DNA from 4 places in the Dactylosporangium sp. NPDC049525 genome. Region 4 is predicted to be linked to each of the others. Evidence: riboswitches for the same ligand, from Rfam matches in the RefSeq annotation. Region 4 holds a riboswitch; each other region holds the start of a gene.

Region 1 (7,559 bases), on a different contig from region 4:
CGACTTCTCAGGTCAGACGTTCGACACATTCGGCGCATACGGCGGGACATTCCTGCGGTGCGACTTCACCGAGACGTCATTCGGGAAGTTCAGCGTCGGGCACCAGGGGCAGACCCATTTCGTGGACTGCGTGTTCCGGCGGACGCGGTTTCCGCTGGGTAACACGTACCTCGGCAACACCCGCTTCGAACGCTGCCGCTTCGACCAGGCGCGGCTGCGCGACCTGCGGGTGGACTCCACGGAGTTCATCGACTGCGTGTTCCACGGGCGGGTGTGGCACAGCACGTTCTACGGTGCCCCCGAAGGCTGGTCCACCGACCCGGACCGGCCGGGCAACCGGTGGCGCGGCAACGACTTCAGCGGCGCCGACCTCGTCGACGTCGCCTTCTGCAACATCGACCTGCGGGCCCAGACCTGGCCCAACGACCGCAGCGAGTATGCGCTCATCGACCGCGTCGACGAGCGCACCGCGAGCGCCGAGGCGGCGATCCGCGCGAAGCCGGACCACGAGTGGCCGGACCCCACCTCGTGCGAGCAGGCCCTGCGGGCGGTGCACTACCTGCGCACCGGCGCGCACCGGGATCCGCACGGCTTCATCCTGATCCGCCGGCGGATGCTCGGCAACCGGCTGCCGCCGCACGTCCGCGACATCCTGTGGACGCTGCTGGTCACGGACTACAGCGACCACCAGGAGTAGATGTCACGGCCCTCCTCGCGGGCCTCCTGCGCGAGACAGGCGAGGGCGACGAGCCGGTCGACCTCCCAGTCCTCCAGCAGGAACCGGTCCCCGTAGGCCTGGATCTGCTCCTCCTGCAGGCGGACCAGGCTGGCGACGAACGCGTCGTTGGCCCGCACCGTCCACGGACCCAGGCGCTCGGCGTCGATGGTGTCGACACCGTCGACCAGGGGCTCGTCCGGACCGAACTCGCTCACGTCCCGCCCGTCGATCTCGGCGACGAACTCCTCGACCTCCAGCACCCAGCCCCGGCAGTCGACATACGGCAGGTCGTTGCACGCCGGGCCGAGGCCGAGGTCCATCGCCGCCAGCTCTTCGCCGGTCGCGGCAAAGTACTCCATCAGCATGCCCACGCGCCGACGATATCGCGGGTTGTCACTGCGGGCATCCGCACCGGATCACCGTCCGGCGATGCGTGCGGGGAACCGACCCTGCGCTACGAGCCGAGCGCCCCGCGGCCGACGCTGACGCCGGACCACGCCCGGGTCCGCTGACTGGCCAGCACGACAAGGTAGAGCGGTCACGCGCCCGCGGCCTGGCGGGCCGCTCCGAGCTCGCCCGTCGATCACCCATGGCATTGAACCAGAGCCAGGCGTGGCTGCTGCCCTTCAGCGCCGTCGCCGGGCTCAGCCGCGGCTGAGCAGCAGGTACCGCTCGTCGGTGACCGTCTTGCCCCACAGCGCGTCGTCGCGCAGCGCCAGCACCTCCGCCTCCCGGCCGTTGCGGCGCACCAGGGACGCGCAGTCGGCGGCGGAGATCCCCGCACCGGTCGACCAGCGCCCTTCGACCAGGACCAGCCGGCCTCGCGGCCGCAGCAGAGCGGACCAGCGGGCCAGCACGGCGGCAGGATCGGGCAGCGCCCACAGCACGTGCCGGGCGAGGACCACGTCGAAGGACGCGGCCGCGAACGGCGGGTCGGCCGCGTCGCCGAGGACCAGCGGCACCGTGACGCCGTGCCGCCCGGCCTTGTCCCGCGCGACGTCGAGCATCCCGGCCGAGGCGTCCAGGCCGTACACCCGGTGCCCGGCCTCGGCCAGGAGGACCGAGACGCTGCCCGTCCCGCAGCCGAGGTCGACCACCGACACGGGCGCGGCGGGCAGCGCGGCCGACAGCAGGGTCGCCCACGCGGCGCGGACGGCGGGGTCGCGCAGGCCGTGGTCCGCCTCGTCGTCGAACGTCGCCGCGTGTGCGTCCCAGACTGCTCGTGCACCACCCATCGGCCGATCCTGGCACAGTGCCGTGGCGGCGGTCAGCTCACCGACCCCCTGCGCCGGGCCGAGAAGTTGATCACCTGAGAGATTGCGCACCCGGCGGTTGCCCGCGCCCTGAGCTGCGGCGCAGGTCGCCCCGCGGCGGGCCGCTGATCAGCGCGTCGATTGACACGCTGGTACGCCGTCCGTACCGTCCGAAACGAAACGTGACGGTGAACGGAAGCCGGTGCAAGCCCGGCACGGTCGCGCCGCTGTAACCACCACCCGTGGGAGTCAGACCCGGCCACTGTCACGACAACGCTCGATGGGACGCGAAAATCCCGCAGGAGGCTGCATCTGATGAGCTCGATCTCGGCTCTTCCCACCACCCCGGTCACGGCACCCGCCCCGATCCCGCTGCGGCAGCTCCTGCCGTGGGCGGCGTTCGGCGTCGTGCTCGCCGTCGTCCTGCTCTACTTCGTCGGTGCCGAGCAGGGCATCACCTCGGTCTTCGCCGGTGAGACCGTGCACGAGTTCGTCCACGACGGCCGGCACCTGCTCGGCTTCCCCTGCCACTGAGACGGGGAACCCAGATGTTGCATGCCCGTAGCCTGCTGGTGCGCGGGATGATCGTCGGCGTGGTCGCCGGCGTCGCCGCGTTCCTGTTCGCCTATCTGTTCGGTGAGGGCCCGATCAACGACGCGATCGCGTTCGAGGAGGCCCACGCCGCGCCCCTGGCGCCCGGTGAGCACGAGCACGAGCTGGTCAGCCGGACCGTGCAGAGCACCGTCGGCCTGGCCACCGCCTCGATCGTGTACGGGGTCGCGCTCGGTGGCCTGTTCGCCATCGCCGTCGCGGTCACCATCGGTCGCATCGGCCGGATCAGCGCCCGCGCCACCGCCGGCATCGTCGCCCTCGCCGGGTTCGTCGGAGTGGCCCTCGTGCCGTTCCTGAAGTACCCGGCCAACCCGCCGGCCACCGGCAACCCCGACACGCTCCAGCACCGCACCGGCCTGTACTTCCTGATGCTCGTCATCGGGGTGGCCGCGGTCGTCGGCGCGATCGTCGTCAGCCGGTCGTTGCAGCCGCGCTACGGCACCTGGAACGCGACGATCGCCGGGGTCGTCGGCGCCGCCGTCGTCGTCGGTGTCGCGATCGCCCTGCTGCCGGCGGTCAACGAGGTGCCGGAAGGGTTCGCCCCGGTCCTGCTGTGGCAGTTCCGCCTGGCGTCGCTGGGCACGCAGGCGGTCACGTGGGCCACGCTCGGCCTGCTGTTCGGTTATCTCACCGAACGCAGCGAGCGCACGTCCACCGTGGTGAGGGCCCAGCCGGTCGCCGCCTGACCAGTTCGTCCGTGATGCCCGGTGGAGCCGTCTCCGCCGGGCATCACCGTTTCAGCATGCTTGCCGCGCTCACAAGTGCTGCGGGCACGCTGGAGACCTGCGGCCGGGCGCCGCGCGCCCGGCAAACCCGGCGAACACAAGTAGCGTGGCAAGCTGGTCGGGCACTGCGCCGATCGATGTCATCAGGAACGGGGATCCCTCGATGAGCAACGCCAAAGTGGTCGCACGCTACTTCGACATGTGGAACACCGGCGACGTCGCCGTCGCCGCCGAGATCCTGCACCCCGACTGGGTCGATCACGCCCACCCGGAGGTCGCCGGCGTGGCCGGCGTGCAGCAGTCCGTCCAAGCCGTCCGGGCCGCCCGCCCGGACCTGCAGTTCACCGTGCACAGCATCCTGGGCGACGACGACCTGGTCGCCGTGGTCGGCTCCGTCGGGCAACCGGCCGATGGCGGCCCGGGCAACCTCGTCTGGCTGGTCCGGCTCGTCGACGGCCTGATGGCGGAGCTGTGGACCTACCAGTCACGCTGACCGCGGGCGGGCTCTGACCTGAGCCTTCTCGCCCTGCGGGCCGAACAGGTGCAGGATCTCCACCGCCTGTTCGCCCGCGGGGCCGAACCAGTGCGGGATGTTCGTCTCGAACTCCGCTACCTCCCCGGGGCGCAGCGTCAGCTCCTGCTCGCCGAGGATGAGCCGCAGCTCGCCGGCCAGGACGTAGAGCCACTCATAGCCGGCGTGGGTGACCAGCTGCGGCTCGCTCGGGCCGAGCACCTGCTTGAACACCTGCACCGGTCCGGGATACCGGGTCAACGCCACGACAACGCTGCCCTTGCGGTTGCGCCGGGGTTTGAGGTGTACGCGGGGATCACCCGTCGCCGGTGCCGCGACGAGCTGGTCGAGGGCCACGTGATGCGCCTTTGCCAGCGGCAGCAGCAGGTCGAGCGTCGGGCGGCGCCGGCCGGCCTCGAGGCGCGACAGCGCGCTGACGGAGATGCCGGTCTCGGCGGACAGCGCCTCGAGGGTCAGGCCCCGCGTGCGGCGCAACGCCCGCAGCCGCGGGCCGATGTCGTTGATGAGCCGCGCCACGTCGTCGTCCACTCCGCCATTTTTGCAGTTCTGGCAAATTCTCTGCGGGTTCGGCGGGATTGCCCGTGACGATCGTCGGCATGGATACCCTGCTCCGTGAAGCGCCCAGGCCCACCCGGCACCGCTGGCTGGTGCTGGCCATCTGCTCCATGAGCCTGTTCGTGGTCGGGCTCGACACGACGATCGTCAACGTGGCGCTGCCGTCGATCGGCGCGGGCCTGGGCGTCGGCACGCGCGGCCTGGAATGGACGGTCGACGCCTACACCCTCGTCCTGGCCGGCCTGCTGATCTCCTCCGGTGCGGTCGCCGACCGCTTCGGCCGGCGGCGCGTGTTCCAGCTGGGGCTCGTCGTGTTCGCGGTCGCGTCGGTGGCGTGCGCGGTCGCGCCCTCCATCGAGACGCTCATCGCGGCGCGGGTCCTGCAGGGTGTCGGCGGGTCGATGCTGAGCCCGGTCGCCCTCGCGATCGTGGTCAACGTCATCACCGACCCGAAGGAACGCGCCCAGGCGATCGGCGTCTGGGCCGCCGTGTTCGGCGCCAGCATGGCGCTCGGCCCCGTCACCGGCGGCCTGCTCGTGTCGGGTCTCGGCTGGCGGTCCGTGTTCTGGGTCAGCGTGCCGCTGATCGTCGCGGTACTGGCACTCACCGCGGTGTACGTCCCGGAGTCCAGGTCGCCACGGCCGCGAGCCATCGACGTGCCGGGGCAGCTGCTGCTGATCGCGTTCGTCGGTGGATCGGTGGCGCTGCTCATCGAGGGCCCGCACGTCGGCTGGGACTCCCCCGCCGGCTACGCCTTCGTCGCCGTCGCGCTGGCGGGTTTCGTGCTCACCTCGATGCGGCGCCGCGAACCGCTCATGGACCTGCGGCTGTTCCGGCGCGCCCCGTTCACCGCCGCGGTGCTCGGCGCGGTCGTCGTGTTCGCCGGCCTCAACGTGACGCTGCTGCTGAGCACCCTGTACCTGCAGCACGCCCGGGGCCTGACCCCGGCCGCCGCGGGCCTCGTCACGCTGCCGATGGCCGTCGCCGCCACGGTGTGCGCGCCGCTGTCCGGGTTCCTGGTCGGGCGGTTCGGCCCGCGGCTGCCGCTGCTGCTCGCCGGCGGTTTCGCGGCCGCCGGCGGGCTGTGCCTGGTGCGCCTCACCGACCACACCGGCCTGGCGGTGCTGCTGGCGGCGTATCTGTGCATCGGGGCCGGCATCGGCTTCGCGAACGCCCCGATCACCAACACCGCGGTCGCCGGGCTGCCGGCGGACCGGGCCGGGGTCGCCGGCGGCATCACCTCCACGGCCCGCCAGTTCGGCGCGGCGATCGGCGTGGCGATCGCCGGCGGCCTGGTCGCCGGGGCCGGGCCGGCCGGGCTCGCGCAGGCGTCGCGGCCCGGCTGGTTCCTCGTCGCCGGCTGCGGCCTGCTCCTGCTCGCCGTCGCCCGGGTCTCCCCGTCCGGCCGCCGGTAGACCGCGGGGAGGCCGCGGGAGGCCGCGCCTTTTCCTGCGCCTCGCGCGCTTTGCCGGCGTCCGTGCTGAAATCGGCCGCTATCAGTGGGCCTGCCTTTTATTCAGATGCTCGCTTTGCGGGACAACGAGGAATGTCGAAGACATATACGCTCGTCATGTCCTGGACACCGACGGGTGATCCAACAACGGGGACAGAAGTGCGCGCGCGCCGATTCCGGCGGCACATTTCTGCATGGGCATCAACGGTGTCGAATGATCACGTCGCCAGCCTCTGCGATTGCCGGTGTCGCCGGCGGGTCCATCACGTCTGAGGGGAACTGGATGAACCGCCGAAACAGACTCATCGCAAGCGCAACACTGATGGTGGGTGCACTGCTCATCACCTCCGCCACACCGGCCGCGGCCGACGAATCACCGGTCGGCACGTCCGCGTCCGCCGGCGCGAGTGACCAGCTGGTCCAGGCCGATCTGGCCGGGCGCCAGGAACGCCTGATGGCATTGAAGTCCTGGATCATCACCCAACCCGGCGTGGAGAGCAGCGGCTACGTCGAGTCGGTGAACGACGCGAAGAACCTGGCCACGACAATCCTGTGGGCAGGGCCGGTCAGCGCATTCCAGCAGGCCATCCTTGCCGAGGCGAAAAGCCGCGGCATCGCGGTGACCGTCCGGCAGCGCAAATTCACCCGGCAGCACCTGATCGACGCCGCCCAGGCGGTGTCGAGCAGCGCCGGAAAGGGCGCATTGCAGGGATTCTCGGTGACGTCCGTCGCCACCCTGGACCCCGACTTCGACGGCGTCGTGGTCCGCGGCAGCCACACCGGCGTGCCGAGCAGCGCGCTGGCCAACGCCCAGGCGGTGACGGCCAAGGCGCTGTCCGCGCAGATCGGTGTCGACGTCTCGGTCGGCGGCGCGGACGGCACGATCAGGCCGTCGGTCGCGACCCGCTCCAACGACACGGCGGCGTTCAACGCCGGTGGGTACATGCTGTCTCCGAGCAGCGGCACGACCTGTTCGACGGGCTGGGGGATCCTGCTCAACGGGGTCTACCGGACCACCACCGCCCGGCACTGCTGGCGGCACGACTACCGGGCCCGCGACGGCAGCGCCGGCTACGGTGACGGCCTGGTGAACTCCTCCGACGGAGCGGCCCGGGTGATGACCACCAGTGGCTTCTACTGGATGTTCGACGGCGCGTGGAACGACAGTTCCGGCTACAAGAAGACGGTTATCGGATACGGCGACGTCAGCTCCGGCGACTCGGTCTGCACCAGCGGCGGAAACTCCGGCGTGCATTGCGGTATCCAGGTCGGCACCATGTGCGTGCTGTTCAACGACGGCATGGGATTCGGCAACATCTGCACGATCCGCGGCCACCAGGTCAACAACGGCATCTCCAACATTCAGGGTGACAGCGGCGGCCCCGTCTTCACCCTCGGCGGCGCCGGTCAGGTCCGGGCGACCGGCATGATCCAGGGCCTGCAGGGCGGCTGGCAGAACTGCACCGGCGTGCACGACGGCGGCGCCAACTGGTGCAGCGACTGGGTGTTGTTCTCATCCGCACGGACGATCAACAACGCACTCGGCGCGTCACTGCGCACCGGGTGACCTGAGGCGTGCGGCGGCGCGGACGCTTTCCCGGCGTCCGCGCCGTTCGCGGGTCGCCTCCACATTCCGGCCGCCGGATGCGGCTGAAGGCGGTGGTCTAGCCGAGGAGGGCCGGGTCGGCGTCGCGTTCGGTGCCGCACGCGG
Region 2 (7,559 bases), on a different contig from region 4:
CGCACCTCGTTGCGGATCGCGCCCGACGTCGACGTCCTCCGCGGCAGCCTGCACCTCCACGTGCACCCGTTCATCGTGATCGAGGAGTCCCTGCTGCCCACCTGACGCGCGACCCGCCGGCCGGACATGGGCCCAGGCTCGACGGTCGCAACGGCTGCGGCACAGCGTCAGCCTTCGGATTCTTGCACCGCGTAGGCGTCCCCCGGTCGTAGGCTGCGGTGAGTGCGGGCGGCACCGTGCGCCCCAAGGTCAGTGATCCGGATCCTGGGAGACGGAGGCACCGATGAACGGCGCCATGCAGCGGCGGCCGGTCCGATGACCGGGACGCTGCCGGATCCGCGAGCGTCACGGGCCGTCCTGGTGGGGGTGTCCCGGTATCAACGCCACGCCGCCAGGGCCGGCGACGACGAGGGCGCACTCGACGATCTGCCGACAGTGCGAAACAACATCGCCGGGCTGCGGCGGTTACTGCAGGACACCAGTCGGTGGGGTCTGCCGCGCGCGCACTGCAGGGTCCTCAACCAGCCGAGCAGCAGCGCCGAGGTGCTCGACGTGCTGCGGGAACAGGCCGACCGCGCCACGGACACGCTGCTGTTCTACTTCGCCGGACACGGCTTGATCGACGACCGCGACGAAGACGAGGTGTATCTCGCGCTGCCGGGCGCGGACCGGCTGCGACCCAACCGCGAGTCGATTCCGTTCAAGTGGATCCGCAATGAGTTCCTGGACGCCAGCCGCGCCCGCCGGAAGGTGGCCATCATCGACTGCTGCTACAGCGGCCGGGCACTCGGCACATGGATGAGCCCGGACGGACCGACGCCGGACGGTCTGGAAATCTTCGGCACGTGTGTGCTCACCGCGACCGCCCGGACCCGGCTCGCGCTCGCACCGGACAATGAGCCGTACACCGCCTTCACCGGCGAGTTGATCGAGGCGTTGAAGAACGGCATCCCCGACGGTCCCGAATTGCTGGATCTCGACACCCTGTACCGCCACATCTACCAGCGGCTCCGGGCGCGCGGCCGGCCCATTCCCAAGCGTGGTGAGAGGGACACCGGCGGACTGGTGGCGATCGCTCGCAACGTGGCCTACCGGCCGGGCGCAAGGTCCACCCCGTCGGCGCCTCATCCGACCGTGGCCAGCGGGCAGAAATCCGCGGCCGACCCGTCACGCACCGGCGCCGGTGCACAGTTCAACGCCGCACCGCAGTCCGGCGGCGCGCCGCATCCCCCGGCCGGGCGCCGCCGCGTCGTCATCGAAGCCGGCGACGGCGGGGGCCGGCAGCGACATGATCCGGATACGTTCGAGCGCGTGTTCGGGGTACAGGAGCGCTCCACGTCGGACCTGTCCGTCGAGCTGCCCCTCAGCGTGCGGGAATGCGTCTTCGGCACGACCATCGACTTGACACTGGAGCGCAGCGTTCCGTGCGGGGTGTGCGGGGGCACCGGCGAGGTCGTCAACAGCCGCTGCCTCACGTGCTCGGGAGCGAAGCGCAACCGGCAACTGAGCGGGTTCGCGCTGCGCATCCCGGCCGGCGTACGAGCGGGCCAGACCCTGCGGGTACGCGGTCAGGGAAACCACGGCGAGGGCGGACACAGCGCCGGCGACCTCTATGTCACGGTCCGCGAAAAGGCGGGGCCGCTGCGCAGCGCCGGCGACAACCTGCACTACCAGCTCACGGTGCCGATGGCCCTGGCAGCGCTCGGTGGCACCATGAGGATTCCGATCCTCGACGGTCACGAGGTGCTGCGACTGGAGCCAGGGACACAGCCCGGCTCGACGATCTTGGTCCAGGGCCAGGGGCTGCCCCGCGCTGCCGGCGCGGGACGGGGCAACCTCGAGATACACGTGGACGTGCCGACGCCGACCGACCTGACCGCCACCCAACGGCTGCTGCTCGATGAGTTCGTTGCCACCAGGCCGGACGACCGTGGGGATCTCTCCGGCGACTTGTTCCGCGGGTACGCCTTCGCACGTCTGCCGATGGCGGTCGCGGCCCTGGGCACCACACTGCGGTACAAGGCCTACGACGGGACCGTCACGGTCCGCTTGCAGCCCGGTGTCCAGCACGGCGACCGGGTTCCCTTCTCCGGTGGACGTACTGACGGGCTCGGATCGTCCGCCGGTTCTATCAGGGTGACTGTGGTCGTGCCTGCTGCTGTCCGCGCGACGGAGCGGGAGATCCTGCGCGCCTTCGCGGAGGAGCGCGGTGAGCTGCCACCCACGGCGGCAGCCGCGCCGCCGCCACGGGTACCCCGGCAGCCGCGAAGGTTCGTCGACCGGTTGCGTGACCACATCGACGGGCTGGGCGACTAACCCTTGGCGGACCTGCCCGACACGCGGCACGACATGTGGGTGTGCGTGCTGCGATGGGGTACCAGATATAGTCCGTGGCGCAGCTGGTTCGGCCGGGTATCCAGTCCGGTCGAGGCAAGAGGGAACCCGGTGTGAGACCGGGACTGCCCCGCAGCGGTGAGTGGGAACGAAAGCCGTCGAGCAAACACTGGGCCATCCGGGCCTGGGAAGTGACGGCCGGTAGGAGGTTCGCGGCACGTGCCGTGACCGTGCCCGCGAGTCCGAAGACCTGCCAGCAGCGCCGCGCCCGAGGACGGGAGTGCGGCGGTCCGAGGTCGCGTGGGACGGCCGACGGCTGTGACGTGCCCGGTCGCCGGCGGCGGCCGTGCCGGCTCCGCCTGCGTGTCCCGCGTTCGCCTCTTTCCGGAGACGAGCAAGAGGAGCACCAAGGGTGACACTCACGCAGATGACCGCGGAGGAAGTGCCGGTCCAGCGGCGGGCGCAGATGCAGGTCCGCAAGCGCAACGGCGCCAGCGAGCCGGTCGACGTGAACAAGATCGTGCGGGCGGTCGGGCGGTGGGCCGACGACCTCGACGACGTCGACCCGCTGCGGGTGGCGACGAAGACCATCAGCGGCCTGTACGACGGCGCGACCACCGCGGAACTGGACCGGCTGTCGATCCAGACGGCGGCGGACATGATCGGCGAGGAGCCCCAGTACTCGCGGCTGGCGGCTCGGCTGCTGTCGGCGTACCTCGACAAGGAGGTCCGCGGGCAGGGCATCGCGTCGTTCAGCCAGGCGGTCCGGGTGGGGCACGCCGAGGGGCTGATCGGGGCCGAGACCGCGCAGTTCGTGGCGGTCAACGCGCGCAAGCTCGACGACGCCGTCGACCTGAGCGGGGACCTGCGGTTCGAGTACTTCGGGCTGCGGACCGTCGCCGACCGGTACCTGCTGCGGCACCCGACGACGCGCCTGGTCGTGGAGACGCCGCAGTACTGGCTGCTGCGGGTCGCGTGCGGGCTGTCGACCACCCCTGCCGAGGCGATCGGGTTCTACCGGCTGATGTCGTCGCTGGCGTACCTGCCGAGCTCGCCGACCCTGTTCAACTCCGGCACGGCACACACGCAGATGTCGTCGTGCTTCCTCGTCGACTCGCCTCGCGACGAGCTCGACTCGATCTACGACCGGTACGCACAGGTGGCGAAGCTGTCGAAGTTCGCGGGTGGGATTGGCATCTCGTGGTCGCGGGTACGTTCGCGGGGCGCGTTGATCCGCGGTACCAACGGCCTGTCGAACGGCATCGTGCCGTGGCTGCGCACCCTGGACGCGTCGGTCGCCGCCGTGAACCAGGGCGGACGGCGCAAGGGCGCGGCGTGCGTCTACCTGGAGCCGTGGCACCCGGACGTCGAGGAGTTCCTGGAGCTGCGGGACAACACCGGCGAGGACGCGCGGCGCACCCACAACCTCAACCTCGCCAACTGGATCCCCGACGAGTTCATGCGCCGCGTCGAGGCGGACGCGGACTGGTCGCTCATCGACCCGGCCGAGGCGCCGGAGCTGCCGGATCTGTACGGCGAAGCCTTCGACGAGGCATACCGGGCCGCGGAGCAGCGCGCCGTGCGGACCGTGAAGGCCCGTGACCTGTACGGCAAGATGATGCGCACCCTGGCGCAGACCGGCAACGGCTGGATGACGTTCAAGGACCCGTCGAACCGGCTCAGCAACCAGACCGGCACGCCCGGCGAGGTCGTACACCTGTCGAACCTGTGCACCGAGATCGTCGAAGTATCGAGCGACGGCGAGACCGCCGTGTGCAACCTCGGCTCGGTCAACCTCGCCGCGCACGTGGCCGGCGACGGCATCGACTGGGAGCGGCTGCGCGCGACGGTCCGCACCGCGGTCACGTTCCTGGACCGGGTCATCGACATCAACTACTACCCGAGCGTGGAGGCGGCCGCGTCGAACCCGCGGTGGCGGCCGGTCGGGCTCGGCGTCATGGGCCTGCAGGACGTGTACTTCGCGCTGCGGCTGCCGTTCGACGCGCCCGAGGCGCGGGAACTGTCGACGCGCATCGCCGAGGAAATCTACCTGACCGCCCTCGAGACTTCCGCGGACCTCGCCGAGCGGCACGGCCCGCACCCGGCGTATCAGCTGACCAGGGCGGCCCGCGGCGACCTGCAACCGGACCTGTGGGGCGTCATCCCGACCCAGGAGGCACGGTGGGCTGCGGTACGGGCACGCATCGCCGCGTACGGGCTGCGCAACTCGCTGCTCATCGCGATCGCGCCGACGGCCACGATCGCGTCGATCGCCGGGTGCTACGAGTGCATCGAGCCGCAGGTGTCCAACATGTTCAAGCGGGAGACCCTGTCGGGTGAGTTCCTGCAGATCAACACGGCGCTGGTGCGGGAGCTGAAGTCCCGCGGCCTGTGGACGTCGCAGGTCCGGGAGGAGATCAAGCGCGCCGACGGGTCCGTGCAGGGCGTCGCGGCGCTACCGGCGGAGACCCGGGCGCTGTTCCGCACCGCGTGGGAGCTGCCGCAGCGGGCGCTCATCGACCTGGCCGCCGCCCGCGGGCCGTACATCGACCAGAGCCAGTCGCTGAACCTGTTCATGAGCGCGCCGAACATCGGCAAGCTCTCCTCGATGTACCTGTACGCGTGGAAGGCCGGCTTGAAGACCACCTATTACCTGCGGTCCCGCCCCGCTACGCGCATCCAGCAGGCGACGGTGTCCCTGGTGGCTCCAGTTGAGGACGCGGTTGCGTGTTCGCTGGAGAACCCCGAGTCGTGCGAGGCGTGCCAGTGAGTCTCCTGGACCCCGGCATGGATCTGACGTTGCGGCCCATGCGGTACCCGCAGTTCTTCGACCGGTTCCGCGACGCCATCAAGAACACGTGGACGGTCGAGGAGGTCGACCTGCACACCGACCTCACCGACCTGGCGAAGCTCACCCCGGCCGAGCGGCACCTCGTCGGCCGGCTCGTCGCGTTCTTCGCCACCGGCGACACGATCGTCGCCAACAACCTCGTCCTCAACCTGTATCAGCACGTGAACTCCCCCGAAGGCCGCCTGTACCTGTCCCGGCAGCTGTTCGAGGAGGCCGTGCACGTCCAGTTCTACCTGAACCTGCTGGACACGTACCTGCCGGACGACGCGGCCCGGGCGGAGGCGTTCGCGGCGGTGGAGAACATCCCGTCGATCCGCCGCAAGGCCGGGTTCTGCTTCCGCTGGATCGACTCCCTGGGCTCGCTGCGGCGACTGTCCACACGGGACGACCGGCGGGCGTTCCTGCTCAACCTCATCTGCTTCGCCGCGTGCATCGAGGGCCTGTTCTTCTACGGCGCGTTCGCCTACGTGTACTTCCTGCGCTCCCGCGGCCTGCTGCACGGCCTCGCATCCGGCACCAACTGGGTGTTCCGCGACGAGTCGATGCACATGGCGTTCGCGTTCGACGTCATCGCCGTCGTCCGCGCCGAGGAGCCGGACCTGTTCGACGACGCGCTGGCCGCGCAGGTCCGCGACATGCTCGCCGAGGCCGTCGAGTGCGAGGTCCAGTTCGCCGAGGACCTGCTGGGCCAGGGCGTCTCCGGACTGTCCACCGTGGACATGCGCCAGTACCTGCAGCACGTCGCCGACCGTCGCCTGGCGCAGCTGGACATCGCGCCGCTGTACGGCTCCGCCAACCCGTTCGGGTTCATGGACCTGCAGGACGTGCAGGAGCTGTCGAACTTCTTCGAGCGGCGCGTCTCGGCGTACCAGGTCGGCGTCACCGGGACGGTCAGCTTCGACGACGACTTCTGAGGCGTCGGATGCCGCACGGCCCCGGGCGGTGTCCGCCCGGGGCCGTTCGCGACCCGGCGCTGACCGGCACAGGTCGGAAAATGTCGGTGGTGGTCTCTATCATCTGCGTGCTTGGTTCACGAGACGGGGAGCATGACGTGCGATCGCAACGAGTTCTTCTGGCGCTGGCCCTTGCCACCACGGTGGGGCTGGCCACGGGGTGCACGCAGCAGCCGGACAACACCGCCGCCGCAGCGCAGAGCGGCGCCGCGAGCAGTGCCGCCGCGCCGAGCCCGACGGTCGACGTGAAGGCCAACACCGAGGCCGTGTGCACGGCGGTCAAGGCGGTCTATGAGGCGGAGGAGGAAGCGCTCCTGCCGGTGGTCGGTGAGCTGGCCGCGGCGAGTGTCAGCGGGGACAAGGCCGCCCAGGCGAAGGCACAGGCAAAGGGCGAGGTCATCCTCGGCCGGATCAGCAAGGCGGTCGACGCCGAGCTGGCCAAGGCGGTCGACCCGGCGGTGAAGACGGCCATCGCGAACTACGCGGCGACGATCGCGAAGATGCTGCGCGCCGAGAAATTCGGCGACCCGTCCTTCGACGCCGAGATCGACAAGGTGAACACCGAAGTCGAGCAGTACTGCCCCGGCATGTCGAAGTAGGCCCGTCGACGCACCACGCGACGGGCGTCGCGCGGAGCGCGGTGCTCGTCGCGCGGAGCGCGGTGCTGGTCGCGCGGAGCGCGGTGCCTGTCGCGCGGAGCGCGGTGCCTGTCGCGCGGAGCGCGGTGCCTGTCGCGCGGAGCGCGGTGCCTGTCGCGCGGAGCGCGGTGCCTGGTCGCGCAGGATCAGGTTCGGTCGCCGGCCGGCCTCGGCTGCTGCCGCACGGCGCCCGGTATCTCCGTGGCTGGCCGGCTGCCGACCGGGTCGCGCCAGCGGGCGATCCCTGCGGCGGGCGATCCGTGCCGGCCGCCGTCCCTGCGGCGAGCGTCGGCGCGGCGAGCGTCACGCACAGGATCAGGTTCGGCCACGGACCGGCCTCGGTCCCTGCCGTTCGGCGCCCGGAGCCCTCTGCGGCCGGCCGGCTGCCGACCGGTCCGTGTCAGCGGGCGATCCGTGCGGCGGGCGGTCGTGCCGGCCGCCGTCCGTGCAGCGAGCGTCGGCGCGGCGAGCGTCACGCACAGGATCAGGTTCGGCCGCAAGCCGGCCTCGGTCCCTGCCGTTCGGCGCCCAGGGCCTCTGTGGCCGGCAGGTCCATGCCAGCGGGCGATCCGTGCGGCAAGCGATCCGTGCCGGCCGTCGTCGGTGCGACGAACGTCGGTGCGGCGAGCGTCACGCACAGGATCAGGTTCGGCCGCAAGCCGGCCTCGGTCCCTGCCGTTCGGCGCCCAGGGTCTCCGTGCCCGATTGGCTGCCGACCGGTCTGTGTCGGCGGACGTCCGTGCCGGCGGGCGATCCGTGCCGACGGACGTCCATGCCGACGGA
Region 3 (7,559 bases), on a different contig from region 4:
CCGCGACGAGCCGGGCCGCCTTCACCGTGACGAGCTCGGGGTCGCCCGGTCCGAGACCTACGCCGTACAGCCGCCCGATGTCCACTGTGGTCATTCCTTCTCGTCCGCGATCGCGTTGACGGCGGCGGCCGTCATCGCGCTGCCGCCACGGCGGCCGTGCACGACCAGGTGCGGCAGGTCCGACGCCGCCAGGGCCGCCTTCGACTCGGCCGCGCCGATGAACCCCACGGGGATGCCGAGCACCGCCGCCGGTCGGGGCGCGCCCGCTGCGATCATCTCCAGGAGGCGGAACAGCGCCGTCGGCGCGTTGCCGACCGCGACGACGGCGCCGGCGAGGCGCTCGCCCCACAGTTCGAGGGCGGCGGCGCTGCGGGTGGTGCCGAGCTCGGCGGCGAGCGCCGGCACCCGCGGGTCGCGCAGGGTGCACAGGACCTCGTTGCCGCGGGGCAGCCGCGCCCGGGTCACACCGGAGGCGACCATTTCGGCGTCGCAGAGGATCGGGGCGCCGTCGCGCAGCGCGGCGCGGGCGAGGCGGACCACGTCGGCGCTGTACCCGACGTCGGCGGGCAGGTCCACCATCCCGCACGCGTGGATCATGCGGACGGTGACCTGAGCGACGTCGGCGGGCAGCCCGGACAGGTCGGCCTCGGCCCGGATCGTCGCGAACGACCGCCGGTAGATCTCCGCGCCGTCCTTCACGTAGTCGTACGCCGTCACGAGACCACCTGGTAGCCGTCGGCGGTCGCGAGCATCTCCACGTGCCTTCCCTTCGGTGCGCCGCAGCGCCGTTCGCAGCCGACCCAGTGCACGGGCAGGTCCCGCGGCACGGTGCCCGCCTCGACGGCCGCGCGGGCGTCGGCCCGCACGTCGGCGAGGGCTTTGGCGCAGCCGGGCCGGCCGGCGCACGCGGTGACCCCGGCCCACGGGGAGGCGGGGTCGGTGACGAGGCCGGCCGCCGTCAGCAGTGTCTCGACGGGTCCAGCTTGTGCGACGGGCACGTCCGGCACGACGACGGTCCGCCACGGCGTGACGATGATCTCTCCCGGCGCGGCTTCCACCAGCGCCGCGGACTGTGCCTGGGTGAACAGGCCGAGCGGCACGACGACGGTCAGCGCGGCCTGGCCGTCGAGCTGCGGCGCCCACCCGGCCACCGGGCCACGCCGGCCGTCGTATTGACCAACGTCGGCGCGATCAAAGCCGTTGTATTGACCAACGTCCGCGCGGTCTGGGCCGCTGTATTGACCGGCGTCTGTGGCGTAGGAGGTGGCCAGCCGCGCCGCCACCCGCGCCCGGCCGTCGGTCAGCTCCGTCAGGCGCCACGCCGTGCCGCCCTGCTCGGCCCGCTCGGCCAGGAACGCCCTGGTGGCCCGCAGCAGGAGGTCAGCCGCGCCGGCCGGCGTCACGGTGCCGGCACCGGCCGGCATGACGGTGCCGGCCAGGACCAGGCGGTCGCCGTGCAGGCCGACGTCGCCGCCGAGCGGGGTCACATCGCCGCGCCCGTCGTCGACGGTGACCAGGAACCTGCCCGGAAGGTCCGCCAGGGAGGCGTCGGCGCACAGGCCGGCGTCGTACGCGGCCACCACCGGCCGCACGTCCAGCTCCCCGAGCCCGTCGCGGCCGCTGAGCGGGCTGGCGATAATGTTGCGGACCCGTTCGTGAGTGTCCGACGGCAGCAGCCCGGCGGCGGACAACCGGGCGGCCAGCTCGACCTCCGCACCCGGTCGCAGCGCCCTGACCTGGATGTTCCCCCGCGAGGTCAGCTCCAGCGCCGGGTCGCCGAGGTCGAGTGCCGCGCCGCGGAGCACGGCCAGGGCCGCGACGCTCAACCGGCCGCCGGGCAGCCGGACCCGGGCCAGGCCACCGTCGGCCGCGGCGTGGACCTGCACGGCGCCCGGGCACCGGTCCGGAGCGTCGCGTCCACTGGCAGCCTGCACGGGCCGGATACTACTGCGCAGCGGCTCGCTTGACTCAAGACAGCGCTGTCCAGGAGAGTTGGCGGTGCTGTACGGCGACGTGTGGAGGAAGCCGGTGTCAATCCGGCGCGGTCCCGCCACTGTGACCGGGGAGCGGACCTCCGACGCAAGGCCACCGGGCGCGAGCCCGGGAAGGCCGGAGGCGAGCGCCGATCCGGGAGCCAGGAGACTCTCCGTTGCCGGACCTTTCCCGACCGACTTGGGGCGCGGACCCCGAGGGAGGACCCCGGCGTGATCCTGCTGTTGTCGACGTCTGACACCGACCTGCTCAGCGCCCGCGCGAGCGGTGCCGCGTTCCGGCTGGCCAACCCGTCCCGCACCGCCGTGGAGGACCTGCCGGCCCTGGCCGACGGTGCCGACCTGGTCGTGGTGCGGTTCCTGGGCGGCTACCGCGACTGGCAGGAGGGTTTCGACGCGCTGCTGCGGCTGCCGCTGCCCGTGGTCCTGCTCGGCGGCGAGCAACTGCCCGATGCCGAGCTGATGTCGCACTCGACGGTGCCCGCCGGGGTCGCCGCGGACGCGCACAAGTACTTCACCGAGGGCGGCCCGGCCAACCTCGGTGAGCTGCACAACTTCCTGTCCGACACGATCCTGCTGACCGGCCACGGCTTCGCGCCCCCGGCGACGACCCCGACCTGGGGACCGCTGGAGCGGGCGGGCACGGACCACGACGGCCCGACGGTTGCGGTCATCTACTACCGGGCGCATCACCTCGCCGGCAACACCGCGTTCGTGGAGACGCTCTGCGCGGCGATCGAGGACGCCGGCGGCCGGGCGCTGCCCGTGTTCGCCTCGTCGCTGCGCACCGCCCCGGCGGAGCTCTTGGACACGCTGCGGCAGGCCGACGCGCTCATCGTCACCGTCCTCGCCGCGGGCGGCACCCGGCCCGCCGACGCGCAGGCCGGCGGCGCGGACGAGGCGTGGGACGTGGGCGCCCTGGCCGCCCTCGACGTGCCGATCCTGCAGGGGCTCTGCCTGACCAGCGCCCGCGACACCTGGGACAGCAATGACGACGGCCTGTCGCCGCTGGACACGGCCACGCAGGTCGCGATCCCCGAGTTCGACGGCCGGATCATCACGGTGCCGTTCTCGTTCAAGGAGGTCGACGCCGACGGGCTCACCGTCTACGTCGCCGACCCGGAGCGGGCCGGCCGGGTCGCCGGGATCGCCGTCGGGCACGCCCGGCTGCGGCACCTGCCGGCCGCGGACCGCAAGGTCGTGGTGATGCTCAGCGCATACCCGACGAAACACGCCCGGATCGGCAACGCCGTCGGCCTCGACACGCCCGCGAGCGTGGTCCGGCTCCTGTCCGCGCTGCACGAGCAGGGCTATGTGGGTGCCGACGGCTTCCCCAAGGACGGCGACGCGCTGATGCACACGCTCATCGCCGCCGGCGGGCAGGACGTCAACTGGCTCACCGAGGACCAGCTGCGGGGCAACCCGATCAGGATCTCGGCCGGTCGCTACCGGGCCTGGTTCGCCACGCTGCCGTCCGACCTGCGCGCGGAGATGGAGCGGCACTGGGGGCCGGCGCCGGGCGAGCTGTTCGTCGACACGTCCCGCGACCCGGACGGTGAGATCGTGCTCGCCGCGCTGCGCGAGGGCAACGTCGTGGTCATGGTGCAGCCGCCGCGCGGGTTCGGGGAGAACCCCGTCGCGATCTACCACGACCCGGACCTGCCGCCGAGCCACCACTACCTGGCCGCGTACCGGTGGCTCGCCGACGAGTTCGGCGCGCACGCGGTCGTGCACGTCGGCAAGCACGGCAACCTGGAGTGGCTGCCCGGCAAGACCGTCGGGCTGTCCGCGTCCTGCGGCGCCGACGCGGCCCTGGGCAACCTGCCGCTGATCTACCCGTTCCTGGTCAACGACCCCGGCGAGGGCACCCAGGCCAAGCGCCGGGCGCACGCCACCCTCGTCGACCACCTGATCCCGCCGATGGCGCGGGCCGACTCGTACGGTGACATCGCCCGCCTCGAGCAGCTCCTCGACGAACATGCGACGATCGCGGCCCTCGACCCCGCGAAGCTGCCCGCGATCCGCGCCCAGATCTGGACGCTGATCCAGGCCGCCCGCCTCGACCACGACCTGGGCCTGGCCGACCGGCCCGGCGAGGACGGCTTCGACGAGCTCATCCTGCACATCGACGGCTGGCTGTGCGAGATCAAGGACGTGCAGATCCGCGACGGCCTGCACGTGCTCGGCGTCGCACCGTCGGGTGAGGCCAGGGTCGACCTGGTCCTGGCGATGCTGCGGGCCAGGCAGATGTGGGGCGGCACCGTGGCCGCGCTGCCAGGTCTCCGCGAGGCGCTCGGTCTTGACGAGAGCGGCTCGGGTCGCGTGTCGGTCGACGAGGCCGAGACGCAGGCCCGCGCCCTGGTCGCCGAGATGGAGTCGCGGGGCTGGCCGGTCGGCGACATCTCCGACATTTCTGATTCGCCGGATGTGGTACGGGTGCTCGAGTTCGCGGCCCGGGAGATCGTGCCCCGCCTGGCGCGCACCACCGACGAGCTGACCATGGTGCTGCACGCCCTGGACGGCGGCTACGTCCCGGCCGGGCCGAGCGGCTCGCCGCTGCGCGGCCTCATCAACGTCCTGCCGACCGGCCGCAACTTCTACTCCGTCGACCCCAAGGCGATCCCGAGCCGCCTCGCCTGGGAGACCGGCCAGGCGATGGCCGACTCGCTGCTCGCCCGCTACCGCGCCGACCACGGCGAATGGCCGCGGTCGGTCGGGTTGTCGATGTGGGGCACCAGCGCCATGCGCACCGCCGGCGACGACATCGCCGAGGCCCTGGCCCTGCTCGGCGTCCGCCCCGTCTGGGACGACGCGTCCCGCCGGGTCGTCGACCTCTCCCCCGTCGACCTCGCCGAGCTGGGCCGTCCCCGCATCGACGTCACCATGCGCATCAGCGGCTTCTTCCGCGACGCGTTCCCGCACGTCGTGGCGCTGCTCGACGACGCCGTGCAGCTGGTCGCGGGCCTGCCGGAGTCCGCCGAGGACAACTACGTGCGCGCCCACGTCACCGCGGACCTGGCGCTGCACGGCGACGCCCGGCGCTCCACGCTGCGCGTCTTCGGCTCCAAGCCGGGCGCGTACGGCGCCGGCATCCTCCCCCTCATCGACAGCCGCAACTGGCGCGACGACGCCGACCTCGCCGAGGTCTACGCCGTCTGGGGCGGCTACGCCTACGGCCGCGGCCTCGACGGCCTCCCCGCCCGCGGCGACATGGAAGGCGCCTACAAGCGGATCAGCGTCGCGGTCAAGAACACCGACACCCGCGAACACGACATCGCCGACTCCGACGACTACTTCCAGTACCACGGCGGCATGATCGCCACCGTCCGCGCCCTCACCGGCCGCGCCCCGGCCGCGTACGTCGGCGACAGCACCAACCCCGACGCCGTGCGCACCCGCACGCTGAGCGAGGAGACCGCCCGCGTCTTCCGCGCCCGCGTGGTCAACCCCCGCTGGCTCGCCGCGATGCGCCGGCACGGCTACAAGGGCGCCTTCGAGCTCGCCGCCACCGTCGACTACCTGTTCGGCTTCGACGCCACCGCCGGCGTGGTCGCCGACTGGATGTACGAGAAGCTCGCCGAGGCCTACGTCTTCGACCCCGAGAACCGCAAGTTCCTCGACGAGTCCAACCCGTGGGCCCTGCACGGCATCACCGAACGCCTCCTGGAAGCCGCCGACCGCAACCTCTGGGAGCACCCCGAACAGTCCACGCTGGACGCCCTGCGCCAGGTGTACCTCGAAACCGAGGGCGACCTGGAGGACGGTCAGTAGCTTCGGGCGGGTTGTCGACAGTTCCGGTTCTCGTGAGGGTGGGGAAGCGCGAGTATGTGGGCATGGAACAACCGGACTGGCAGGGCCCCCTCACCGAGGCGTACGAGCAGGCGACCCGCTTCCTGACCGGCCTGCCGGACCGGCCCGTCGGCAGCCGCGCCACGCTGGAGCAGCTGCGGGCGTCGCTCGGCGGGCCGTTGCCGGAGACGGGGACCGACGCGCGGGAGGTGGTCGCCCGGCTGGCCGAGGCGGCCGACCCCGGGGTGGTCGCGTCGCCGAGCGGGCGGTTCTTCGGGTTCGTCATCGGCGGGGCGATGCCGGCGGCGCTCGCCGCGGACTGGCTCACCGGGACCTGGGACCAGAACGCCGGCCTGTACGTGGCCGGGCCCGCCGCCGCTGTCGTCGAGGACGTCGCCGGCGGGTGGCTGCGCGAGCTGTTCGGGCTGCCCGCGCACGCGTCCGTCGGGTTCGTCACCGGGGCGCAGATGAGCCACGTGACCGCGCTCGCCGCGGCGCGGCACGAGGTGCTGCGCCGGGTCGGCTGGGACGTGGAGACCGGCGGGCTGCACGGGGCGCCCCGGATCACGGTGCTCGCCGGCGCGGACCGGCACTCGACGATCGACCGGGCGCTGCGGTTCCTCGGGATCGGCACGGCGGCGCTGGTGCCGGTGAAGGTCGACGCGGAGGGCCGGCTGGTGACCGCCGCGCTCCGCGACGCGCTCGACGGCCTCGACGGGCCGGCGATCGTCTGCGCCCAGCTGGGCAACGTCAACACCGGCGGGTGCGACCCGATCGGCGAGATCTGCGACGCCGCGCACGCCGCCGGGGCGTGGGTCCACGTCGACGGCGCGTTCGGGTTGTGGGCCGCGGCCAGCGACCGCCACCGGCATCTCGTGGCAGGGGTCGAGCGCGCCGACTCGTGGACGACGGACGCGCACAAGTGGCTCAACGTCCCCTACGACTCGGGGCTGGTCTTCTGCGCCCACCCGGCGGCGCACCGGGCGGCGATGGGGGTCCGCGCCGCGTACCTCGTGCATGCCGGCGGCGACGAGCGGGACGCGCTGGACTACAACCCCGAGTTCTCCCGCCGGGCCAGGGGTTTCGCCGTGTATGCGGCGCTGCGCTGCCTCGGGCGCGACGGCGTCGCGGCGCTGATCGACCGCAGTTGCGCCCTCGCGGCCCGCTTCGCCACCCGGATGGCCGGGCACGTCCTCAACGAGGTCGTGCTCAACCAGGTCCTGGTCGGCTTCGGCCCGGACACGGCCGACGTCGTGCGCCGCGTCCAGGCCGACGGCACCTGCTGGGTCAGCGGCACCACCTGGCACGGCAACCCCGCGATGCGCTTCTCCGTCAGCAACTTCAGCACCGACGAGGCCGACATCGACCGCGCCGCCGATACGATCCTGCGGCTGGCCGGTCGGTGAGTCGCGGCCGGGCCCAGAGACTTTCGCCGATGAATGCTATTCTAAATCGATTTGATGGATGAACGCTCCGTAACCTCGGCCGTCTTGGGAGAACAGTGGACAAGCGGTTGCCGACCAGGCGTGGCACGAACCTGCCGCGGATGGGCGACTTCAACGAGTCGGTGGTCCTCGACGCCATCCGCCGGGTGCCGGACGGGCTGAGCCGGGTCGAGCTCGTCGAGGCCACCGGCCTGTCCGCGCAGACGGTGTCGAACATCTGCCGGCGCCTGCTGGACTCCGGCCTGGCCCGTGAGGCCGGCACCCGCAGCTCCGGCAGCGGCCAGCCACGGCGGCTGCTGCAGGTCAACGCGGACGCGCGGTATGCCGTCGGCGT
Region 4 (7,559 bases):
GTCGACGCAGCCCAGGACGGTGGTGATGAGGTGGTACACGTCGGTGCGCAGGAAGAAGTACAGCTGGGCGACGATGCCGAGCAGGGACATGAACGCGATGGCGAGGCAGGCGCGGCCCGCGACCGGGATGCTGCCGTCCGGGTGCCGGGTCAGCCACGCCACGACGGTGAGCGCCGAGGCCGCGAGCACGTCGGCGACCACCCCGGCGAGGATCGGCAGGTACCGCTGCCGCCGCGGCACGACGACGAGCCCGTCGAGTTTCGTCTCGGCCACCAGGAAGTAGAGCCGGTGGCCGAGGTGCATCGAGGAGTGCAGGCCGAGCCGGCGCCCGGCGAGCAGGTGGAACAGCTCGTGCAGCACGACGAACGGCAGCTGCCCGAACAGCACCGTCAGCTCGACGATCAGCAGGTAGTCGGTGAAGAACACGTTGCCGCGGGCTGGTGCGAGCCGCGGGTCGGCGACGCAGACCGCGACGGCGGCGACGACGAGCGCCGCGTAGCAGGCCCAGGCGACCGGCGAGAACAGGGCCGCGCCGAGCCGCTGCCAGCGCGGCGGGGCGGTCTTCTCCCCCGCGCCGCCAGGGCTCAGGAAGTCCAGGTCCCGCAGGGTGTCGAGGAATTCGTCGATGTCGACGGGTTCGCCGTAGCGGTCGGTGTACCAGGCGGCGGCGTCCCGCGGTGGCCGGCCTCCGGCGAGCTCGCGGAGCAGCGCGGCGCCGTCGGGCGGGAACACGCCGTAGGAGTCGCAGTCGGTGCGGCCGACGACGACCCGGTCGCCCTCGTCGAGGTACCGCAGGTCGTGCAGCGCCACTGGGGCGTTCGGCATGGCAGATCTCCTCTGCTGGTGGGCTGGGACCCCGGCCGGGGGTGAGGGTGGGTTGCGCCCCCGGCCGGGTGTCCCGCGGTGTCGGCCTCGTCGGCCCTGCAACTCAGCCCAGGAACTCCGCACAGCAGCACATGCCGTAGCAGTAGTTGTTGCAGAGCCTGGTGAGCCGCACCGCGCCCGCCTTGCGGACCACGATCTTCTTCATCCCGGCGCCGGTGCCGGTTTCCGTGCTGATGTCCGTAGCGATCTGTGCCATTGGGATTCGCCTCCTCAGACGATATGCGTCACGTTGCGTGATGAGAATGGCACGCAACGTGACGACCATGAAGTCGCCCGGGTGACACTTCGACCCCGCCTAGCCGACAGCTACCAGCGGTCGTGATGCAGCGCCTCGACCAGCGGAATCCTGCTACGCCAGCCGTGCCGTTCGAGGTCCGGCACGGTCTCCAGGTGCGTCACCGGGCCAAGGCACAGCCACGCCACGGGACGGATGCCGTCGGGGATGCCGAGCAGGTCGCGGACGAACGATTCGCGGTAGAACGACACCCAGCCCACGCCGAGACCCTCCGCGGTGGCCGCCAGCCACAGGTTCTGGATGGCGAGGCAGACCGAGTAGAGGCCGGCGTCGGCGATCGCGTGCCGGCCAAGCACCGCAGGACCGCCACGGCCGGCGTCGTAGGTGACGACCACGGACAGGGTCGATTCCAGTACACCGTCGATTTTGATGCGTTGGAACGTCTCGATTGCCGGCCCGTCCAGGGTCGCGGCGAACGTCTCCCGCTCCTGCCGCACGTGGTCGTGGAACGCGCTGCGCAGGCCGAGATCGCGCACGAGCACGAAGTCCCACGGCTGCGACAGCCCCACGCTCGGCGCCGCGTGGGCCGCGCCCAGCACGCGGTCGAGGACCTCGGCGGGGATCGGCGCCCCGGTGAACTGGCCGCGCACGTCGCGACGGCGGTGCACGACGTCATACAGGTCGGTGCTCATGAGGGCAGGCTCCCGCTGCTCAGGCCGGCCCCGGCGCGGGGCAGGCGGTGAACGCGAGGCCGGTCTTCGGACTCTCGGATCAACGCCTGACCGTCCGCCTTCCCAGCCCGCAGGCCAGTGACCGCACGCCACGTTCGGCGTGCATGGACGGCAGCTCCCCGATCACCGCGGCGGGCCCGTGCCGGATTCACACCGGCTTCCCGATTCTCCCCGGTCGCCCGGGGCACCTCGCATCAGTTCATGCCGCCGCCGAGCTTAGACGCACAACCGGAAGTGCGTCGTGAGGCGGCCGTCCTGCAGGAGGTGGAACGCGAGGGCCGGCGGCGCCTCCGGGCGGTCCTCCGGCTCCCAGGGCAGCAGCATCGTCGACTCGACGCCCGGGGCGGCCAGGACCGGCACGCCGGCGAACGTGCTCACCGCGGCGGTGTGGACGTGGCCGCACAGCACGGCGACCACGTCCGGGTGCCGGCCGAGGACCTCGGCGAGCCGCCCGGCCCCGAGCTGGCGGACCTGGTCCGCGGCGGGCTTGCCGACCGGCACCGGCGGATGATGGCAGCACACGAACGCGGGCGTGCCGGCCGACGCCGCGAGGGTGCCGTCGAGCCAGTCGAGGGTGTCGTCGTCCAGCCAGCCCTCGGCGTGCCCGGGGACGCTGGAGTCGCACAGCGCGAACACCGCCCCGGCGACGGTCTCGACCCGGTTCACGGGACCAGTGGCCGGCTCCTCGTCGAGGAGTTCACCGCGGAACATGGCCCGGTCGTCGTGGTTGCCCGGGAGCGCCAGCACCGGCACGCCGAGCTGCTGGAGCTTGCCGAACACCGCGTACTCGGCGGCGAGGCCGTGGTCGGCGACGTCGCCGGTCACCACGATCGCGTCGAGCGGGCGCTGCAGGCCGGCGAGGTACGCGATGACCCGCTCGAACCGGTCCGGCGGCTTCGATCCGACGTGGAGGTCACTGAGATGGGCGATGAGCACCCCTGCTGGTTACCCCAGCAGCGCTGCGCTACCCGCCGACTCGAACGCGGCGCGCACGTCGTCGGGGCTTTCGGTGAAGTGTGCCCAGCTGTCGATGTGGACCGGCAGCACCGTCTTCGCGCCGAGGAGGCGGGCCGCCTCGAGCAGGCCGGCGGCGCCGAGGGTCAGGTCGGCGTCGCCGAGCAGCGGGGTGCGGGCCTTGCCGCCGAACAGGATCGCGACGTCCACGGCCGGGAAACGGTCGGCGATCTGCGCCACGACGCCCAGGGACGCGTTGTCGCCGCTGACGTAGACGGTCGGCAGGTCGTCGCCGTGCAGCACGAAGCCGGTGACGGGGCCGGTGAGGTGCTCGGTGCCGTCGGGGCCGTGCTGCGCCGGCACCGCGGTGACCCGCACGAGGCCGCCGCCACCGGGCCGGGACAGGTTGACCTCGGTCCACGGCGGCAGGCCGACCGTGGGGCCGCCCAGCCGGGCGGCCGCTGCCGGAGTGCTGAGCATCAGGGGTACCGACGCCGCGAAGGCCCGACCGGAGTGGTCGAGGTTGTCAGGGTGCTGGTCGTGGGACAGCAGCACGACGTCGACGGTGCCGGCGTCCGCCGGGGTGCCGGCCGCGGCCGCGGTCTTGGTCAGCACCCGGCTGCCGACGGCGTAGTCACCGGGCGGGTCGAACGTGGGGTCGGTCATGAACGTGACGCCGCCGACGGTGAACACCGCGGTCGGGCCGCCGAACCGGCGGATCTGGAAGGTCATACCGCCCAGTCTCCGGCCGGGCGCGGCCCGCCAGCAGTGGCTGGAACGCCATCCTCCGATACGATCAAGCCATGGACCGCTCACCCACGACGGTCGGGGTGCTCATCGGCGACGGCGCCCCGATGCTGGAGGTCGCGGTCGCGCCGCGGGTGTTCAGCGTCGCCGGCAGCGGCTTCGAGGTGCGCACCGCCGGGGAGCACCCCGGCCCGCTGTCGACGACCGCGGGCATCGCGATCAGCGCCCCGCATGCCCTCGACGACCTCGACGCGGCGGGCGTCGTCATCGTGCCCGGCTGGCGGCCGCCGGGCGGCGCCCCGGTCGCCCCGGGCATCCTGGACCGGCTGCGCCGCGCCCACGACGAGGGCGCCACCGTCGTCGGGCTGTGCATGGGCGCGTTCGTCCTCGCCGAGGCCGGCCTGCTCGACGGCCGGCGGGCCACCACGCACTGGCGGCACCTGGCCACGTTCGCCGCCCGGTTCCCGGCCGTCGAGGTGGTCGACGACGTGCTCTACGTCGACGAGGGCACGGTCGTGACCAGCGCGGGCAGCGCCGCCGGGCTGGACGCGTGCCTGCACCTGCTGCGCCGCGACCACGGCCCCTCGGTGGCCAACACCGCCGCCCGTGCCCTGGTCGTGGCGCCGCAGCGGGCCGGCGGGCAGGCACAGTTCATCGAGCGTCCGGTCCCCCAGCTCCGCGCCGGCGACGCGGTCGGCGACGCGATGCGCCACGCACTGGAGCACCTGGAGGACGTCACGCTCGACGTGGATCGTCTGGCCGCGGCGGTACATCTGAGCCGCCGCACGTTCGACCGTCGCTTCCGGGAGACGACGGGCTCCTCGCCGCTGCGCTGGCTGCTGCTGCAGCGGGTGCTGCGCGCCCAGCACGTGCTGTCCACCACGGACCTGGACATCGACTCGGTCGCCCGCACCTGCGGCTTCACCGACGGCGTCGCCCTGCGCCCCCACTTCCGCCGCCTCGTCGGTGTCCCCCCACAGTCCTACCGCGCCAGCTTCCGCGCCTCCTGACGCGGAAGGGTGCGGATGGCTTTGCCATTATACGGACATGGTCTTATGCTCATATCTTGGATTGCACGGACCAGACGTCGTTACGCTTCGGGCGTGGACAGGAGGAGCGACATGAGCCCAGCGGTTATCGCTGCCCACATGCCGGCCGCCATCAGTCTCGACGACGTTGCAGCCATGGCGGACGCGGATGAGCACCACCGCTATGAGCTCAGTCGAGAAGGGGTGTTGTCCATCCTGCCGCCGGCCACCCCAGAGCATGCGCTGATCGTGGCCAGGCTGGTTCGCTGGTTCTTCGTCAACGGGTTCGAGGACGAGCAGGTCACCACGGACTGCGGCATCGACGTCTGGGGCGGACGCCAGCCCGACGTGACGATCTGGGCGAAGGGGAAACCACCACGCCCGGCCCGCTCGAGCTATGCCGGCACCGACGGACTACTCCTGGTGATCGAGGTCGAGTCACCCGACAGCAAGGTGATCGACCGGGTGGTCAAACGCGACGAGTATGCGGCGGTCGGCATCCCCCGCTACTGGATCGTCGAGCGCGACACGGCGACCACCGTGCACGCCCTGATCCTGGAAGACGGCCGATTCGTCGCGGAGCACGAGCCGCGGCCGCTCGCATGGCTCGTGGACGGGCCGGTGCCGGAGCTCAGTTGACGGCGAGGGACAAGCTCGCCGGCGATGCGCCAGGCGACCAGGTCTCTGGAGTTTCGCAGTTTTGGGTGTGTGCCTCTCATCTGATGAGGTAGTCGAATATCGATTGATTTCGTTGGCGTGATCCCGAGCTCGCCCTCGAACGCCACCACGAATTCTGGCTGGAGAGGCTCGAAGGCTGCCGAGCGCACCACCACATCGGGCCTCCGCGTCCGCTTCGGGACCTACCCGAACCATGATCATGGGGTGATTCGTTTCCAGTTCAGGCCGTCGGTGGAGAGGTAAGCGGCGTCGACGGTGCGGGTGAGGTAGCCGCCGCCGGCGATGGTGTGCACCGGTCCGGCGTCGCTGCTTTCCGGGTTGGCGGGCAGTCCGGTGAGGGTGATCGGCTGGTATCGGTTGCCGTTGTCACGACTGGCGCTGAAGGAGGTGGTGTGGACGGTTTCGCTGGGCACGTTCGCGATCACGTGGCTGCCGTCCTTGGTGATGAACGAGTTGCCTGCGCCGTATGACCACGGTGCGGTGCCCTGCCGGTCGACCCACTGCCAGGTCGAGCCGCCGTCGCTGGTCCGGTACACGTGTGCGCCTCCGCGTGGCGAGCCGCTCATGAGCACGACGTATCCGGTGATGCCGTCGAGGGTGGTCGGATACACGGATTCGCTGCTTTGGGGTGCGGCGTTCGGGTGGTCGGTGAAGGAGTGCACCGACCAGGTCCGCCCGGCGTCGCTGCTGACGGCCAGGACTGGTCGCTCGTCGGACTGCTCATCGGTTCCGCTGATCCACAGCGTGTTCGGGTTCGGCCGAGCCGTCCGCCCAACGAAATACTGTCCGGGCGGTTGGTTGGCCAACGGCGCGATGTGTCCGGCCTGCGGATCCACCACCCACATCCGGCATGTCTGCCGGTAGTCCTGTCCGGGCTGGCCACCACAGTCGTACCGGATCCAGCCTTCGGCCGGCACCGCCGCAACCGCAGCGGTCTGCACGGTGATGTCCTTCCAGGTCCGGCCGCCGTCGACGCTGACCGTCCCCGGCTCGATCAGACGCGGCTGGGCCGACGACCCGGACGATGGGAGCGGCCCGCGGACCGACACGCCATCGAGCTGGACAACCTCGGGTGCTGTGGCGAGCACCCGCTCCGCCCGGACGTCCCGGCTGCGCATCGTCCAGGAGCGGCCACCATCGTCGGAGCCCACCAGGTCTTGCGTGCACAACTGCGGCCCCGCCGGGCAGGAGGCGACGATCGCGTACAGGTGCGTGAGGTCGCCCGCGGCGACCGACAGTACCGCGCCGTCCCGGGTCCGCTGACTGGCATCGCCGATTCCCGCCCCCCGTTCGAACCCCCGGTGGTCGGAGTTGGCCACCGCGACCGAGCCGACCGCGATCAACACCGCGGCGAGCATGCCGGCACCGCCCCGTGCGAGTGTCCGCCGCCGGCGCCGGCGCTGCCCCGACGCGTACAGGACTTCCGCAGTCAACACGCTCGGTGGCGCGGACCTGGCGGTGGCGTCGTGAAACAGTTCCCGGATGTCGGTCATCACTTTCCCTCCAAGTCGATCACCAGCGGCCACCCAGCCCCGACGGGCCCCGGCTCCGACCCGGCCGCAGGGCGGTCCCCCGAACTGGCATCCGCCTCCTCGCCCGGCTCGTGGACCGGCGCGCCGAGCAGCTCACGTAGCAGCGCCAAACCGCGCGATGTCTGGCTCTTGACGGTGCCAGCCGAACAGCCCAGAACCTCGGCGGTCGCTGCGATGTCAAGGCCCTGGTAGTACCGGCACACCAACACCGCCCGCTGCCGCGGCGGCAACCGGCGCAGCGCCGCGACGAACGTCAGCCGGTGGGCCACCGTCTCCGTGTCGTCCGCGCTACGAACAACATCAGGCACGTCAGCGACCCGCCGTTCCCAACGCCGCCACGCCCTGCGAGTCTCCGCGAGATACGCCCGCACGAGGCAGGTACGAACGAACGCATCCAGGGCCGCCGGATCGCGCACCCGCTGCCAACCGGACGCCAGCCGGACGAAAGCGACCTGCGTGAGGTCGTCCGCCCAGTGCCAGTCGCCGCACAGCAAATAGGCCGCCCACCGGACCGCATCACGACGGGCCGCGAAGTACTCAGCGAACCGACGCTGCTCGCTCGGGTCATCATTCACCACGGCAACCTCCTCACCTACCAGGTGCCCACCCACCCAGCCAAAGGTTGAGCGACCCGACAACATTGAGCCCTTCCAGCCTCATGATTCGTGGTGGCGTTCGAGGGCGAGGACGGCCTTGGCGACGGTGCCGACGCGTTCGGCGCAGCTGCCGACCTCGGCGAAGATCCGCCACGCCTTCCGGGTGGCGAAGC

What was found. A riboswitch is a leader RNA that binds a small molecule or an ion and turns the genes downstream of it on or off. The one in region 4 is predicted to bind cobalamin.
Region 1: linked by a shared signal. The riboswitch ahead of AB0K00_RS36390 (CbtB domain-containing protein) and the one ahead of bluB (5,6-dimethylbenzimidazole synthase) in region 4 are both predicted to bind cobalamin.
Region 2: linked by a shared signal. The riboswitch ahead of AB0K00_RS36270 (ribonucleoside-diphosphate reductase subunit alpha) and the one ahead of bluB (5,6-dimethylbenzimidazole synthase) in region 4 are both predicted to bind cobalamin.
Region 3: linked by a shared signal. The riboswitch ahead of cobN (cobaltochelatase subunit CobN) and the one ahead of bluB (5,6-dimethylbenzimidazole synthase) in region 4 are both predicted to bind cobalamin.

Annotation. Positions count from the first base shown of each region.
Region 1 is NZ_JBFAPO010000034.1:47,070-54,628, reverse strand. It holds gene AB0K00_RS36410 (hypothetical protein) at 13-249, opposite strand; gene AB0K00_RS36405 (hypothetical protein) at 230-697, shown strand; gene AB0K00_RS36400 (hypothetical protein) at 676-1,089, opposite strand; gene AB0K00_RS36395 (class I SAM-dependent methyltransferase) at 1,363-1,953, opposite strand; cobalamin riboswitch at 2,116-2,247, shown strand; gene AB0K00_RS36390 (CbtB domain-containing protein) at 2,287-2,505, shown strand; gene AB0K00_RS36385 (CbtA family protein) at 2,520-3,269, shown strand; gene AB0K00_RS36380 (nuclear transport factor 2 family protein) at 3,472-3,801, shown strand; gene AB0K00_RS36375 (XRE family transcriptional regulator) at 3,793-4,368, opposite strand; gene AB0K00_RS36370 (MFS transporter) at 4,437-5,810, shown strand; gene AB0K00_RS36365 (hypothetical protein) at 6,171-7,415, shown strand; gene AB0K00_RS36360 (zinc-ribbon domain-containing protein) at 7,513-7,559, opposite strand, start outside.
Region 2 is NZ_JBFAPO010000034.1:18,181-25,739, reverse strand. It holds gene AB0K00_RS36280 (hypothetical protein) at 1-105, shown strand, start outside; gene AB0K00_RS36275 (DnaJ C-terminal domain-containing protein) at 316-2,316, shown strand; cobalamin riboswitch at 2,384-2,607, shown strand; gene AB0K00_RS36270 (ribonucleoside-diphosphate reductase subunit alpha) at 2,762-5,104, shown strand; gene AB0K00_RS36265 (ribonucleotide-diphosphate reductase subunit beta) at 5,122-6,099, shown strand; gene AB0K00_RS36260 (hypothetical protein) at 6,180-6,737, shown strand.
Region 3 is NZ_JBFAPO010000058.1:55,389-62,947, forward strand. It holds gene AB0K00_RS46745 (precorrin-2 C(20)-methyltransferase) at 1-94, opposite strand, end outside; gene AB0K00_RS46750 (precorrin-8X methylmutase) at 91-717, opposite strand; gene AB0K00_RS46755 (precorrin-3B synthase) at 714-1,934, opposite strand; cobalamin riboswitch at 1,980-2,166, shown strand; gene cobN (cobaltochelatase subunit CobN) at 2,205-5,762, shown strand; gene AB0K00_RS46765 (aminotransferase class V-fold PLP-dependent enzyme) at 5,825-7,186, shown strand; gene AB0K00_RS46770 (ROK family transcriptional regulator) at 7,282-7,559, shown strand, end outside.
Region 4 is NZ_JBFAPO010000010.1:143,206-150,764, reverse strand. It holds gene AB0K00_RS17755 (hypothetical protein) at 1-825, opposite strand, end outside; gene AB0K00_RS17750 (hypothetical protein) at 929-1,081, opposite strand; gene bluB (5,6-dimethylbenzimidazole synthase) at 1,192-1,812, opposite strand; cobalamin riboswitch at 1,852-2,058, opposite strand; gene AB0K00_RS17740 (metallophosphoesterase) at 2,068-2,787, opposite strand; gene AB0K00_RS17735 (MBL fold metallo-hydrolase) at 2,797-3,537, opposite strand; gene AB0K00_RS17730 (helix-turn-helix domain-containing protein) at 3,609-4,562, shown strand; gene AB0K00_RS17725 (Uma2 family endonuclease) at 4,701-5,219, shown strand; gene AB0K00_RS17720 (sialidase family protein) at 5,456-6,751, opposite strand; gene AB0K00_RS17715 (SigE family RNA polymerase sigma factor) at 6,751-7,368, opposite strand; gene AB0K00_RS17710 (hypothetical protein) at 7,456-7,559, shown strand, end outside.